One region of the Streptomyces sp. NPDC055103 genome, then DNA from elsewhere that is predicted to be linked to it. Evidence: riboswitches for the same ligand, from Rfam matches in the RefSeq annotation. Region 1 holds a riboswitch; the other holds the start of a gene.
The links. Region 1 has a riboswitch for glycine ahead of gcvP (aminomethyl-transferring glycine dehydrogenase). Riboswitches for the same ligand answer to the same signal wherever they lie in the genome.

Region 1 (7,594 bases):
GGTGTAGAGCACCGGGAAGTGCGGCTCCAGGCGCTTGGCGATGTAGTTCGCCGCGAGCACGGCGACCTGCGTGGCGCGCTTGAGGCCCTCGCCGCCCATCAGGCGCACGTACGACCAGGAGATCGGCAGGATGCCGGCGGAGCCCCACGGGGCCGCCGAGATCGGGCCGACGCCGGTCTCCGGGCCCGCGGCGGGCTGGAGCGGGTGGTTCGGCAGGTACGGGGCGAGGTGCGCACGCACACCGACCGGACCGACACCGGGGCCACCGCCGCCGTGCGGGATGCAGAAGGTCTTGTGCAGGTTGAGGTGCGAGACGTCGCCACCGAACTTGCCCGGCTTGGCGAGACCGACCAGCGCGTTGAGGTTGGCACCGTCGACGTACACCTGACCGCCGGCCTCGTGGACCTCGGCGCAGATGTCGGCGACGTGCTCCTCGAAGACGCCGTGCGTGGACGGGTAGGTGATCATCAGCACGGACAGCTCGTCGCGGTACTGCTCGATCTTGGCGCGCAGGTCCACGACGTCGACCTCGCCGTCGTCGGCGGTCTTGACGACGACGACCTTCATGCCGGCCATCACCGCGGAGGCGGCGTTGGTGCCGTGCGCGGAGGACGGGATGAGGCAGACGGTGCGCTGGAGGTCGCCGTTGGCGCGGTGGTAGGCGCGGACGGCCAGCAGACCGGCCAGCTCGCCCTGCGAACCGGCGTTGGGCTGGATCGACACCTTGTCGTATCCGGTGACCTCGGCAAGGCGCTCCTCCAGCTCGGTGATGAGCGTGAGGTAGCCCTGCGCCTGCTCGATCGGGGCGAAGGGGTGGATCTGGCCGAACTCGGGCCAGGTCACCGGCTCCATCTCGGTGGTCGCGTTCAGCTTCATCGTGCAGGAGCCGAGCGGGATCATGCCGCGGTCGAGCGCGTAGTCACGGTCCGCCAGCTTGCGCAGGTAGCGCAGCATCGAGGTCTCGGAGCGGTGCGCGTGGAAGACCGGGTGGGTCAGGTACGCGTCGGAGCGCAGCAGCCCGGCGGGCAGCGTGTCCTCGGCGACGGCGTCCAGGGCCTCGACGTCGCCGTCGACCCCGAAGGCTCCCCAGACGGCGGCGATCTGCTCGCGCCCGGTGGTCTCGTCGCAGGAGATCGAGACGAGATCGGCGTCGACGCGGTAGAGGTTCACGCCGGCCTCACGGGCGGCGGCCACGACCTCGTCGGCCTTGCCGGGGACGCGGACGGTGAGGGTGTCGAAGTACGAACCGTGTACGACCTCGACGCCACCGGCGGTGAGACCCGCGGCGAGGATCGTGGCGTACCGGTGGGTCCGCTGCGCGATCCCCTTCAGCCCGTCCGGCCCGTGGTAGACGGCGTACATCCCGGCCATGACGGCGAGCAGCACCTGAGCGGTACAGATGTTGCTGGTGGCCTTCTCGCGGCGGATGTGCTGCTCGCGGGTCTGCAGGGCGAGGCGGTACGCGCGGTTGCCGTCGGCGTCGACGGAAACACCTACCAGTCGACCCGGCAGGGAGCGGGCGTGCTTGTCCTGGACGGCCATGTAGCCGGCGTGCGGACCGCCGAAGCCCATCGGCACACCGAAGCGCTGCGTCGTACCGACGGCGATGTCCGCGCCCAGCTCGCCGGGCGAGGTGAGCAGGGTCAGCGCGAGCAGGTCGGCGGCGACGGTGACGATGGCACCGAGCTCGTGGGCCTGGTCGATGACGGCCTTGATGTCCCGCACGGCGCCGGAGGCACCCGGGTACTGCAGGAGCACACCGAAGACACCGCGCTCGGCGATCTCGGCGGGGATCCCCTGGCTCAGATCCGCGACGACGACCTCGACCCCGGTCGGCTCGGCGCGGGTCTCGATGACGGCGATCGTCTGCGGCAGGGCGTCGGCGTCGATGAGGAAGACACCGTTCTTGACCTTGCCGACGCGCCGGGCGAGGGACATGGCCTCGGCGGCGGCGGTGCCCTCGTCGAGGAGGGAGGCGCCGGAGGTGGGCAGACCGGTCAGGTCGGCGACCATGGTCTGGAAGTTGAGGAGCGCCTCGAGGCGGCCCTGCGAGATCTCGGGCTGGTACGGCGTGTACGCGGTGTACCAGGCGGGGTTCTCCATCACGTTCCGGAGGATCACCGGAGGCGTGAAGGTGCCGTAGTACCCGAGGCCGATCATCGGGGCGAGGACCTGGTTGCGGTCGGCGAGGGTGCGGAGCTCGGCGAGCACCTGGGCCTCGGTGCGCGCGGCCGGCAGACCGAGCGCCTCGGCGTTCTTGATCACGTCCGGCACCGCGGCGGCGGTGAGCTCGTCGAGGGAGCCGTATCCGACCTGGGCGAGCATCTTGGCCCGCGCCTCGGCGTCGGGTCCGATGTGCCGCTGCTCGAACGGGATGCCCTGCTCGAGTTCGGAGAGCGGAATGCGGTTGGCGGTCATGTACGGAGGCCTCCTGGTCGTCACGACCTGCGAGGGGCACCACGGCGCGGGTACCCGGACGGCCTCCCCCTCTGTCATCTCAACCTGAGAGTTTCACCGGCACGCCTCGCGGCACGCCGGCTTTCACCGTCGGTGAGAGCGCATGCCGTCGGACACCGCTCTGCTTTCCAGAGTGACCTCGTCCGCGCGGTACAGGGGCCTGAGAGATTCCGGGGAGGATTTGCTCCTTCGGCGCCCTCCGGAAGATTTCTCCGGGGGACTCTCCCGCACAGGGTCGACAGCCACAGCCAGCCTACCAGCGAGGTTGCGACTCCCATCGCTCAAGTGGCCGCCATCCCAGTTGTGCACTTTCGTAGGGGTGTAGAGCAGTTGCGACCAGTTGGAGGGACCGTGCAGACCGACATCGATCCGCGCAGCCTGATCGGCCGCAAGGCGTTCGACCGGAACGGAAACAAGATCGGAACCGTGGACGAGGTGTACCTGGACGACGCGACCGGCATCCCGGAATGGGCGGCTGTCCGCACCGGCCTGTTCAGCCGGGACGCCTTCGTCCCCCTGGAACCGAGCGACCTGCTCGAAGACGGCCTCCACATCCCGTTCGAGCGGGCACTCATCAAGGACGCCCCCGACTTCGGCGTGGGCCGCCACCTCTCCCCGGAGCAGGAACTCCAGCTCTACCGCCACTACAGCCTCACGCTTCCGCCACCGCCCCAGACCCCCCAGGACACCGACTTCGGCCACCTGGCAGGCCAGGACGGCCCCTGACCCCCGCCGGCACAGCCGACACAAGTCCAGGGGCCCCGTCCAGCCACGTCCGGCCGCCCTCAACCCAGCCGAGGCACCCACCGGCCGACCCACGGACGAAGGTCCGTCAGGCCCGCCCTGAACCCAAGCCGAGGCAAAGCACCGACCCGCCGACACAAGGACGAGGGTCCGTCCGGCCCGCTCTCAACCCAGCAGAGCCAAAGCACCGACCAGCCGGCCCAAGGACGAAGGTCCGTCCGGCCACCTCCGGCCCGCCCTCAACCCGACCATGGCGATGCACCGCCCCGCTGACACAAGCGGCGCACGCCGCGCCCCACCTGACAGCAACCACGGACGAAGCCGGCCCCACCCCACCCCACCCCACCCCACCCCACCCGGGCGGGGTGGGGCTGAGGACGCGGCGAGTCCGGCGGCGTCAGCCGCCGGCGGGCACCGGACGGCCGTGCCAAGCCGCAGCGGCCGACGGCGCGGAGGGGAGACACTGCGGGAAGACCCGCACCTCTGCCCACCCAGCTGCACGGGTGGTGCGGGTGGGAACCCCAGCCCGGCCGAGGGCCGGGCGCACCCCCACACCCACCCAGCACCCCCACCCCGCACCGCCTCCCACACCGCCCCCTCACGTCCCCGCCCGGCACTCCCCCCGCACCAGCGGCAACGGCTCCGAAGGCTCCAGCTCCGGATCGTCGACCAAGAACGTCCGCACCCGCCCCGGTGCCGACCACGGCTCCTCGAACCGCACCGTGACCCGCCCGACGCCGCTCCCCTGCACCCACCCCGCCCCGTGCACCGCGTGCCGCACATCGTGCCCGGGCGCCCACCGCCGCTCGACGGCGACGGACCCCCCGGACTCGCCCTCGTCCGCCACAACACCACCGGCACCACCGGCACCGGCATCCCCACCGCCCCCGGGACCCACACCGCCCCCCGCCGACTCCTCCGCCACCGCGGCCCGCTCTTCCTCCTCAGCCTGAGCGAACAGGTCCTCCTGCGTGTAGTCCGCGAGCCCGCTCACGCCCACCCCGAGCAGCCGCACACCCCCGGTCGTGTCGACCGCCTCCAGGAGCCGCCCCGCGGCCTCCCGCACGACCCCCGGGTCGTCCGTCGGCCCCCGCAGCGTCTCGGACCGGGTCAGCGTCGAGAAGTCGTACCGCCGCACCTTGAGGACGATGGTCCGCCCCGAGTGCCCGGAGGCCCGCAGCCGCCCCACGCACCGCTCGGCGAGCCGCTCCACCTCGGACCTGATCCGGACGCGGTCGTGCAGGTCGACGTCGAAGGTGTCCTCGACCGAGACCGATTTGGCGTCCCGCTCGGCCACCACGGCCCGGTCGTCGTGCCCCAGGGACATCCGGTACAGCGAGGCCCCATGCGCCCGCCCCAGCAGCCGTACGAGCTCGTCCTCGCCCGCCTCGGCCAGCTCGGAGACCGTGGTCATCCCGGCCCGCCTCAGGTGCTCCCCCGTCGCCGGCCCGACGCCGGGCAGGATCCGGACCGACCGGGGCCCGAGGAGCTCTCTCTCGGTACCCGGCTCGATGAGGACGAGCCCGTCCGGCTTGGCCTCCTCGGAGGCGATCTTCGCGATCATCTTCGATCCCGCGAGCCCCACCGACCCCGTCAGCCCGGTCGTCGCCAGGATGTCGGCCCGCAGCCGCTCGCCGACGGCCCGCGCGCTCACGCTGTCGTCGGCGAGCCGCCCCGCCTCCAGGTCCACGAACGCCTCATCGAGACTGAGCGGCTCCACGAGCGGCGAGAGCCGCCCGAGCAGCTCCATGACCTGCTCACTGATCGACCGGTAGAAGGCGAAGCGCGGGACGAGATAGGCGGCGTTCGGCGCGAGCCGTCGCGCCTGCCCCATCGGCATGGCCGAGTGCACTCCGAAGCGGCGAGCCTCGTACGAGGAGGTGGCGACCACGCCGCGCGGCCCGAGGCCGCCGACGATCACGGGTTTTCCGCGCAGGCTGGGCTTCGCCGCCTGCTCGGCGGCGGCGAAGAACGCATCCATGTCGAGATGCAGGATCGTCGGCGCGACTCTCACACTTCCGATGCTGCCTCATGCCACTGACAACGCCCCGCAGCCAACCCCGGAAAACCACCGGCCCCAGAGACACCAGAGCCGGCCCCGCAGCCGCAGAGGCACAAGGAGGCACCCGCAGCCTATTGGACCGATCACCGCTCAAAGACCCCTCAGAGCCCCCTCAGAGCCCCCAGCTCAGGGCCCCAGCCCCTCAGACCGCCTTGTCGCGCCGCCGCCTGGCCAGCTCGTCGCCAGGGTTGTGCCCCACGAGCGTCTCGCCCGTGTCGACCCGTTCCCCGTGCAGCTGCGAGAGCGCGGCCTCCACGTCCCGCCGGACGACGCCGACGGCGATCCCGAAGACACCCTGACCGCCCTGGAGCAGGTCGACGACCTCGTCGGGCGAGGAGCACTCGTAGACCGTGGCCCCGTCGCTCATGAGCGTCATCCGCTCCAGATCGCGGAAGCCCCGGGCGCGCAGGTGCTGCACCGCTGCCCGGATGTTCTGGAGGGCCACCCCGGTGTCGAGGAAGCGCTTGACGATCTTCAGGACGACGACGTCGTGGAAGCTGTAGAGCCGCTGGGTCCCCGACCCGTACGCGGGGCGCACGCTCGGCTCCACGAGTCCGGTGCGCGCCCAGTAGTCCAGCTGCCGATAGGTGATGCCTGCGGCCGCGCAGGCCGTGGGACCGCGGTAGCCCACCACCTCACCCGCCGGGCCGGCACTCGCGTCCGTTCCGAAGTCGCCCACACTGCCGTGAAGCGGATACGGACCCGACTCCCCGGACACGCGTCCGAGCGAGCTCCCTGCCGTACCGTCCGCGCTGCTCATCACGCCGACCCTCCGTCCTTGACCTGCCCACACGAAGGTAGGCAGTCACTCGGGGTGCGTCAACGATCGCCACACTCGGCACGCCGAGTGATAATCACCCTGAGAGTGGTTTGCCGTGTCTCTCCCCGGGGAAAGGCTACTCGAATGCTCTGACGGCACCCCGCGAACGGCCCGCGCGACGGGCCTTCACGACCGGCCCGTACGACGGCGTCGCAAGCGGCCTCCGGCCGCACGTCTCACTGACTGTTGGTCCCGAAGTCCTCCGGTGAGATCTGGTCGAGAAACTCGCGGAACTTCTCCACCTCGTCCTCCTGCTCGTCCGGAATCGCGATACCGGCGTCGTCCAGCACACCGTCGCTGCCGTAGATCGGCGTCCCGGTCCGCAGGGCCAGTGCTATCGCGTCGGACGGCCGGGCGCTCACCTCGACGCCGCTGGCGAAGACCAGTTCGGCGTAGAAGACCCCGTCACGCAGATCCGTGATGCGGACCTCGGTGAGCTCCTGGCCTACGGCCTCCAGCACGTCCTTGAACAGGTCGTGCGTCAGCGGCCGCGGAGGGGCCATCCCCTGCTGGGCGAAGGCGATCGCGGTCGCCTCACCCGGTCCGATCCAGATGGGGAGATACCGATCGCCTCCCACTTCCCGCAGGAGCACGATCGGCTGGTTGGAGGGCATTTCCACCCGGACACCCACAACGTCGAGCTCGTTCACACAGCAACCCTAGGACGTGCCCGACCGGTTTGGATAGTCGGGCCCGTCCAAGATCACGGAAGCCGGATGCCCAGAGCCGTCTGCACGAACGCCGCGTGCAGCCTCACGGAGAGCTCGGCGAGCTCCTTCGCGGTGGCCTCAGCATGCGCTCTGGTCTGCGGATTACGGTGCCGGCGCAGCGGCGCGACCAGCTGTTCGAGGAGTCCGGCCTCACGGTCGGCGGCCGCCTTGACCCCACGCAGGTGCCGGGGTTCGAGACCGAATCTCCCCAGATCCGCGACAAGTCTGGCGACCGTGACGGCCTCCGCGTCGTAGCCGCCGCCCCGCACCTCGGCGATCAGACCGTAGGACTCCCACTCGGCCAGCTCGGCCTCGGTGACCTCGGCGGCGGCGAGCAGTTCGGCCCGGCCGATGCGCGCGGCGGTGGGACGCTCCCCGTCCTGCTCCCAGGGCCCGTCAAGCAGCTCACCCCGGCGCCCGGGCGCCGGGAGACTGATCTGCTCACCCCGGGCGAGAGCGTCGAGATGCTCACGGATGACCTTCAGCGGAAGATAGTGGTCCCGCTGCATCCGCAGGATCTGAGCGAGCCGCTCCACGTCCTGCGGGCTGAACTTCCGGTACCCGGACGCCGTCCGGCGGGGCTCGACCAGCCCCTCCGCCTCCAGGAACCGGATCTTGGAGATCGTCACTTCGGGAAATTCGTCGCGCAGCTGGTTCAGCACCGTGCCGATGCTCACCAGCCGGTCGCCCGCGGTGGCGGTGCCGTTTCCGGCACCGCCCGTCGGTGTTCGCAGCATGGACCTTCCCTGAAGGCTTCTCCGAGGCGTCACACGCCTCGCTGGCTCGAATAGAAGACCAGCC
Region 2 (7,594 bases), on a different contig from region 1:
TCGCCCTTGGGGTCGAGGACCTGCTGGAGGTAGATCGGGCCTCCGGAGATGACGTCCTGGGCCCAGATGCGCTCGATGCCGTACTTGATGTCCTTGGAGGTGATCGGCTTGCCGTCCTCCCAGGTCACCCCGTCCTTCAGCGTGAAGGTGTAGGTGAGGCCGTCGGCCGAGACCTTGCCGGCGTCCGTGGCGAGGTCCGGGACGAGCTCGGTGGAGGCGGAACCCGGCTCGGCCTTGAAGGTGACGAGCTGGCGGGTGTAGTAGCGGGCGAAGTCCCACACGAAGCCGTAGTAGCCGCGCTGCGGGTCCCACGAGTCGGCCTCCTGCGAGCCGATGAACTTCAGCTCGCCGCCCTTCTTGTCCGAAGCGTTGGCGACCTTGTTCACGGCGGCGTTGAAGCCGGCCGCGGACGTCTTGTCGTTCTTCTCGCCGCCCTTGCCTTCGCCGCCGCCACCGCACGCGGTGGTGACGACCATCGTGGCCGCCGCCAGCAGTGCGCCCGCGGCGATTCTGCGCCTCTGAGAGCTCATCAGAGTCATGGGTCTCGCAACCTCCGGAGTAATGACGGCCGTCATGTCGGTCCGCCGTTGGGGGATGAGCCTCCTGTCGACAGCGGCAGGGGCGGGTCTTGGGTCGTCGGTGCTCGTCGGCGAGCGGTCAGCGGGAGCCCTTCGGGTCCAGCGCGTCACGCACGCCGTCGCCGAAGAGGTTGAACGCAAGGACGGTGACGAAGATCGCGAGGCCGGGGATCACCATGAACACAGGGTCCGCCTCGTAGGTGGTGATGGCCGTCGACAGCATCTGGCCCCAGGAAGCGGTGGGCGGCTTCACTCCCGCACCGAGGAAGCTGAGCGCGGCCTCGGTGAGGATGTTGGTGGGGATCATGAGGGTCGCGTAGACCATGATCGGGGCGATCAGGTTGGGCAGCAGCTCGCGGCGCAGGATGTACAAGCGGCCGGCGCCCAGGCTCTGGGCGGCCTCGACGTACTCGCGGTTGCGCAGCGAGAGGGTCTGGCCGCGGACGATGCGGCCGACGTACGGCCATCCGAAGAAGCCGATCACGAGGACGAGCGCCGCGATGCGGACGCCCGAGCCGTCGAGGCCGAGGAACTCGGTCGGCAGGACCGAGACCAGGGCGATCGTGAAGAGCAGCTGCGGGAAGGCGAGCATGACGTCCATGATCCGGCTGAGGACCGCGTCGATCCAGCCGCCGAAGTAGCCCGCGACGATGCCGAGGACGGTGCCGAGGACGACCGCGAAGACCGCCGCGAGGAAGGCGACGAGCAGCGAGATCCGGGCGCCGTAGACGATCCGGCTGAAGACGTCGCGACCGTTGACCGGCTCGACGCCCAGGAGGAAGTCGGAGCTGATGCCGCCCCACGACCCGATCGGCGTACCGAAGAGCGGGTCGATCTGGTCCTCGTGGAACTCGTCCGGCGGATGGCCGAGGAGGCCGACGATGACCGGGGCGAGGATCGCGACCAGGATCAGGAAGAGGACGACGAAGGCGCCGGCGAGGGCGAGCTTGTCGCGCTTGAGGCGGGTCCAGGCGATCTGCCAGGGCGACCGGCCCTGGATCGCCTTGGCGGAGGCGCCGGAGGTGCCGGAGTTGTCCGGAGTGCCGGGAGCGTCGGGCGCGCCGACGACGGTGGCGGTCGACTCGCCCGCACTCGTCTCGTGCAGTGGTGCCGTCATCGTGGTGAGGACCCCTCTCGGCCGCCGGTAGCCGGCCCTTGCCCTGCCGCGGGTAGCGGCTCGGTGGAACAACCTGCTGGGCTTCGGTTCGAAAGGTTCCGAACGCCCGGTGTTCCGGGGAGTCTTCAACGCGTCTGCGATCACCCGCCAGCCCTGACGAGGAATGTTTGCTCAAACGTGATGCGGTGCTGCGACTTCCGTTATCCGGACGTCGCGATCACCTGAGCGGACCATCTCGGGTCCTCTTCACCGCAATCGGACATGTCGCCCAACTAGGCGTTCGGCATGCGGTATCAGGGCGAACGACGGCCTCCGGAGAGAACTCCGGAGGCCGTTGGGGTGCGAGCGTGGACGAGTGGCGTCTCAGTATCCGGACGGGGCCGGCGGCGGGTAGCCGTATCCCGGGACGGCGGCGGAGCCGCGTCCGGCGTGCGCCTCGCGGTCGTAGAAGGGGCGCGCGTGGGCCCCCAGCCAGAGGGCCACCGGGTCGTACGCGTCGGAGAGCGCGACCGTCGAGACGGGCAGCCCGTCGGGCACGGCGGAGATCGACTGGCGCATCATCGCGCGGACGGAGTCGACGGCGGCCGCGGAGGTGTCGTACAGGTCGAGTCCGACGGCGAGGTACGGGGAGCCGAGCGCGGGCTGCACCCAGCCGCGGCGCAGCGACCGGACGGCCGGGGTGCGGTGCGCGTTCTGGGTGAGCAGGGCGTAGAACTGCGGGATCTCCAGGGCGGGTTCGCTGACGCGCAGCGGTCCCGCGGGCATCCGGTCGAGGCCGGTGGCGATGCGGCGCAGATCGGCCCAGGGGATGCCTACACCGCCGCCGGGAGCGTGCGGATTGAGCCAGATCCCCCAGCGGTCGGGGTAGAGGGCGCGGGCCATCTCGCGGCCGGTGACGAGCTCGTGGGCGCGGTGCCAGCCGGAGGCGGCGAGCTCCTGGGCGGAGGTGACGCAGGGCGCGTAGCCGAAGCCGTCGACCTCCATGTTCCCGTACTGGGCGTCGGGGGAGCCGGGCGAGCCCTGCCAGAGCAGCATCCAGACCTCGCCGTCGGCCAGGGCGTGCAGCAGCCGCTCGTACGCGTCGTAGCGTCCGGGTGCCACCTGGCGCAGCATGTGCTCGACCTGACCGGTCGCAGCGGTGCCTGACGCGCTCACCCTGGGTCCCGCCCCTCTTCCGTTCACCACGTCCGCCCGGACGTCCTCTGTCCGGCTACCGATTCAGTTCAGCTTAAACAGGGTGCCGGTCACCCGGCGGCGCGCTGGTAGAAGGGGCGTACCCGCTCCAGCATCCAGTCGCCGACCGGGTCCTGCGCCATGTCGAGCAGGATGAGGTTGACCGGCCAGGCGACCTCGACGCGGCCGAGGGCGCGGCCCAGGGCGTCCAGGGGCGCGTTGCGGTCGACGCCGTCCCAGGCGGCGAGCTGGACCCCGACGAAGAGGGCTGGCTCGGTGCCCTCGACGCTCGCGAGGACGCGGCGGGCGGTGGTGACGACTCCGGTGGCCTCGAACTCGGCGGAGGCGGCGGCGAGGAAGTCGACGGGGTCGTCCTGCCAGTCGGGCTCGAAGAGCCGGACGCGGCCGCCGCTGGCGGGGCCGTCGAGCGGGGTGCGGCCGACGCGGCAGAGTTCGGCGACGGCGGGCGGGGGCAGCGGGACGCCGACCGTGCCGCCGGGGTTCACGGCGATGCCGAGCTGCGGGGGCAGGCCGCGGGCGAAGTCACGGGCGGGGGCGACCGTGTAGGACATGTGAGCACCGACACAGGCGAGGAACTGCTGCTCGGAGCTGAAGACGGGGACGAAGGCCGCGCCGTCGATCTCCATGGTGGCGAGATCCAGGTCGGTGCTGTCGGGGCCGCCGCCGTTGGGCAGGGGCACCCAGACGGGGCTGCGGCCCAGCACCTCGACCAGTCGGCCCCCTGCGGAGGGGTTGCCGAGCGAGGCGTCCAGCACCTCTTCGAGCTCGTTGCCCGGCCACGTCACGTCCACGGTCCCTGTTCCCCTATCTCGCGGGGGCGCGCCCTCCCGCACCGCCCCGCAGCACCCTAACGCCGCCTTGGCACCACTGTGGCCAAAAGCAGGGGGTACGAGCGAGAGGGCGGCTCTCAGGTCACGTCGCGGAATCCGATCCTCCGCAGGGCGTCCGCGGCGTCCCGGTCGAGGATGGTCGCCGAGGCGCAGCCGGGCGGCAGGCTGCCGGACTCGGCGGTCCGCAGGAGCCGCCCGACGGCCCGCCGGTGCCGGGCGAAGGCGTACGCGGAGACACCACGCCCCCGGTCGCGCTGGCCGTCGCGCGCGGTGTCCGGGGCGACGTCGAGCAGGACCAGGTGCAGGGCGCCGCCGCGGCGCCTCGCCTCGCGCGCGAGCCAGCCGCGCACCCAGGACTGGGTGCCGCAGTCGTGCACGATGACGCTGGCGCCGGAGCGCAGGGCGCGGCGCAGCCCGGCGTAGTGCGCGAACCGGACCAGGGGGCGGTAGACCGCGTACGGCAGGAGGCGCGGCATGCGGGCTTCCCAGCGCTCGCGGGCGTCCTGGGAGTCGATGCCCCGGCCGTCGGCGGCGCGCTTCATGAGGGTGGACTTGCCGCTGCCGGGCAGCCCGGAGACGACGACGAGGTCGCCGGCGGCGAAGGTGAGGACACGGGGCCCCCGGCCGCCGCGCTCGCGCAGGTCCCGCAGGATCCGGCCGCGGCGGCCCGTTCTGCTCCTGGTCCGGGCTCGGGCACGCTGGGACGGTATGCCGGTACCCGGCGCGTATGCGCCGGTGTGCTGGATCCTCATCGCTGCTCCCCCTGCCGGGCCTCGGGAGACCCTTGCCCATAAAGTGTAAAGAAGCGGTAATGAGATACAAGTGATGTGCCACGCGGAGCCCGCGTGCAATGATGTGCGCGCCAGGCGCGCTCAGTCGCCATACAACCTCATACCGGCCGCTCGAATCCGCGCGGGAGAGTTCCGGACCGCCCCAGGCGTCCGGACGCCGAAGGAGCAAGACCCTCCCTTGAATCTCTCAGGCCCCGTACCGCGTGGATGAGGCAGATCTGAAAAGCGGGACACCCTGCCGTGTCCCCACCCAAGGTGCAAGCCGACCTCTCGGTGACGAGATGCTCTCGGTGAACCTCTCAGGTTCCATGACAGATGGGGAGGACGTCCTCGCCCGTCATGTGTTTCGTCACCGAACCGCCCTTGGGATCCGGGAGCCACCCCATGAGCACTGCCCCCCGTCTGACCGCCCTCGACGCACTGCATCGTTCGCTGGGCGCGACCATGACCGACTTCGCGGGCTGGGACATGCCGCTGCGTTACGCCAGCGAGCGGGACGAGCACATCGCCGTCCGCACCAAGGCCGGCCTCTTCGACCTCTCCCACATGGGTGAGATCACGGTCACGGGTCCGCAGGCCGTCGAGCTCCTCGACCACGCCCTCGTGGGCAACATCTCCACGGTGGGCGTGGGCCGCGCCCGCTACACGATGATCTGCCAGGAGGACGGCGGCATCCTCGACGACCTGATCGTGTACCGGCTCCAGGAGCAGGAGTACATGGTCGTCGCCAACGCCTCCAACGCGCAGGTCGTCCTGGACGCGCTGACCGAGCGCGCGGCCGGCTTCGACGCCGAGGTCCGCGACGACCGCGACGCGTACGCCCTGATCGCGATCCAGGGCCCGGAGTCCCCCGGCATCCTGAAGTCGCTCACCGACGCCGACCTGGACGGGCTGAAGTACTACGCCGGTCTGCCCGGCACGGTCGCGGGCGTGCCCGCGCTGATCGCCCGTACCGGCTACACCGGCGAGGACGGCTTCGAGCTGTTCCTGAAGCCCGAGCACGCCGAGGGCGTCTGGAAGGCGCTGACCGAGGCGGGCGCCCCGGTCGGCCTGATCCCCTGCGGTCTGTCCTGCCGTGACACGCTCCGCCTTGAGGCGGGCATGCCGCTGTACGGCCACGAGCTGACCACCGCCCTCACCCCCTTCGACGCCGGTCTCGGCCGGGTCGTCAAGTTCGAGAAGACGACCAACGACGGTCGCTTCGTCGGCCGCGAGGCGCTCGAGAAGGCCGCCGAGCGCGCCGAGACCGCCCCGCCGCGCAAGCTCGTCGGCCTGGTCGCCGAGGGCCGCCGGGTCCCGCGCGCCGGGATGTCCGTCGTCGCCGGCGGCGAGGTCATCGGCGAGGTCACCTCCGGCGCGCCGTCGCCGACCCTCGGAAAGCCGATTGCCATGGCGTACGTCGACGCGGCGCACGCCACGCCCGGCACCGAGGGTGTAGGGGTGGACATCCGTGGCACCCACGAGCCGTACGAGGTCGTGGCGCTGCCGTTCTACAAGCGCCAGAAGTAGCGCGGCAAGCGTCCCGAGTGACGCAGTCGTCCCACCCCGGGTCTCAGCCCGCGAGACCCACGTCCATCAGTACTCCCCCGATCCAGGAGAATCAGGTCATGAGCAACCCCCAGCAGCTGCGCTACACCAAGGAGCACGAGTGGCTGTCGGCCGCCGAGGACGGCGTCGCGACGGTCGGCATCACGGAGTTCGCGGCCAACGCGCTCGGTGACGTCGTCTACGCCCAGCTCCCCGAGGTCGGCTCGACCGTCACCGCGGGCGAGACCTGCGGTGAGCTGGAGTCGACGAAGTCCGTGAGCGACCTGTACTCCCCCGTCACGGGTGAGGTCGTCGCCGCCAACGAGGACGTGGTGAACGACCCGTCCCTGGTGAACACGGCTCCGTTCGAGGGTGGCTGGCTGTTCAAGGTACGTGTCGCGGGCGAGCCGGACGAGCTGCTCTCCGCCGACGAGTACACCGCGTTCTCCGCCGGCTGAGACCGGGCCCGAGACCCCTAGGGATCGATTCATGTCGCTTCTGAACACTCCCCTCCACGAGCTGGACCCCGACGTCGCCGCCGCCGTCGACGCCGAGCTCCTTCGTCAGCAGTCCACCCTCGAGATGATCGCCTCGGAGAACTTCGCTCCGGTCGCGGTCATGGAGGCCCAGGGCTCCGTCCTCACCAACAAGTACGCCGAGGGCTACCCGGGCCGCCGCTACTACGGCGGCTGCGAGCACGTCGACGTGGCCGAGCAGATCGCGATCGACCGGGTCAAGGACCTGTTCGGCGCCGAGTACGCCAACGTCCAGCCGCACTCCGGCGCCTCCGCGAACCAGGCCGCCCTCTTCGCGATCGCCCAGCCGGGCGACACGATCCTGGGTCTGGACCTGGCGCACGGCGGCCACCTCACCCACGGCATGCGCCTGAACTTCTCCGGCAAGCAGTTCAACGTGGTCGCGTACCACGTGGACGAGGCCGGTCTGGTCGACATGGCCGAGGTCGAGCGCCTCGCCAAGGAGCACCGCCCGAAGGTCATCATCGCGGGCTGGTCCGCCTACCCGCGTCAGCTGGACTTCGCGGAGTTCCGCCGGATCGCCGACGAGGTCGAAGCGTTCCTGTGGGTCGACATGGCCCACTTCGCGGGTCTGGTCGCGGCCGGTCTGCACCCGAACCCGGTCCCGTACGCGGACGTGGTGACCTCCACCACGCACAAGACGCTCGGCGGCCCGCGCGGCGGCATCATCCTCGCGAAGAAGGAGTTCGCGAAGAAGCTGAACTCCTCGGTCTTCCCCGGTTTCCAGGGCGGCCCGCTGGAGCACGTGATCGCGGCCAAGGCCGTCTCCTTCAAGGTCGCGGCCTCGGAGGACTTCAAGGAGCGCCAGCAGCGCACCCTGGACGGCGCCCGCATCCTCGCCGAGCGTCTGGTCCAGGACGACGTCACCGCGCACGGTGTCTCGGTCCTGTCCGGCGGCACGGACGTGCACCTGGTCCTGGTCGACCTGCGGAACTCCGAGCTCGACGGCCAGCAGGCCGAGGACCGTCTCCACGAGGTCGGCATCACGGTCAACCGGAACGCCGTTCCGAACGACCCGCGT

Region 2: linked by a shared signal. The riboswitch ahead of gcvT (glycine cleavage system aminomethyltransferase GcvT) and the one ahead of gcvP (aminomethyl-transferring glycine dehydrogenase) in region 1 are both predicted to bind glycine.

Annotation. Positions count from the first base shown of each region.
Region 1 is NZ_JBSGTX010000028.1:7,048-14,641, reverse strand. Features, by position in the region: gene gcvP (aminomethyl-transferring glycine dehydrogenase) at 1-2,418, opposite strand, end outside; glycine riboswitch at 2,596-2,695, opposite strand; gene ACWFR1_RS19115 (PRC-barrel domain-containing protein) at 2,809-3,183, shown strand; gene ACWFR1_RS19110 (DNA polymerase IV) at 3,800-5,215, opposite strand; gene ACWFR1_RS19105 (MerR family transcriptional regulator) at 5,406-6,023, opposite strand; gene ACWFR1_RS19100 (bifunctional nuclease family protein) at 6,260-6,733, opposite strand; gene ftsR (transcriptional regulator FtsR) at 6,787-7,530, opposite strand; gene ACWFR1_RS19090 (FHA domain-containing protein) at 7,560-7,594, opposite strand, start outside.
Region 2 is NZ_JBSGTX010000126.1:1,335-8,928, forward strand. Features, by position in the region: gene ACWFR1_RS39215 (ABC transporter substrate-binding protein) at 1-539, opposite strand, end outside; gene ACWFR1_RS39220 (ABC transporter permease) at 658-1,695, opposite strand; gene ACWFR1_RS39225 (enhanced serine sensitivity protein SseB C-terminal domain-containing protein) at 2,059-2,850, opposite strand; gene ACWFR1_RS39230 (enhanced serine sensitivity protein SseB) at 2,940-3,680, opposite strand; gene ACWFR1_RS39235 (AAA family ATPase) at 3,797-4,471, opposite strand; glycine riboswitch at 4,623-4,722, shown strand; glycine riboswitch at 4,724-4,835, shown strand; gene gcvT (glycine cleavage system aminomethyltransferase GcvT) at 4,895-6,019, shown strand; gene gcvH (glycine cleavage system protein GcvH) at 6,118-6,495, shown strand; gene glyA (serine hydroxymethyltransferase) at 6,527-7,594, shown strand, end outside.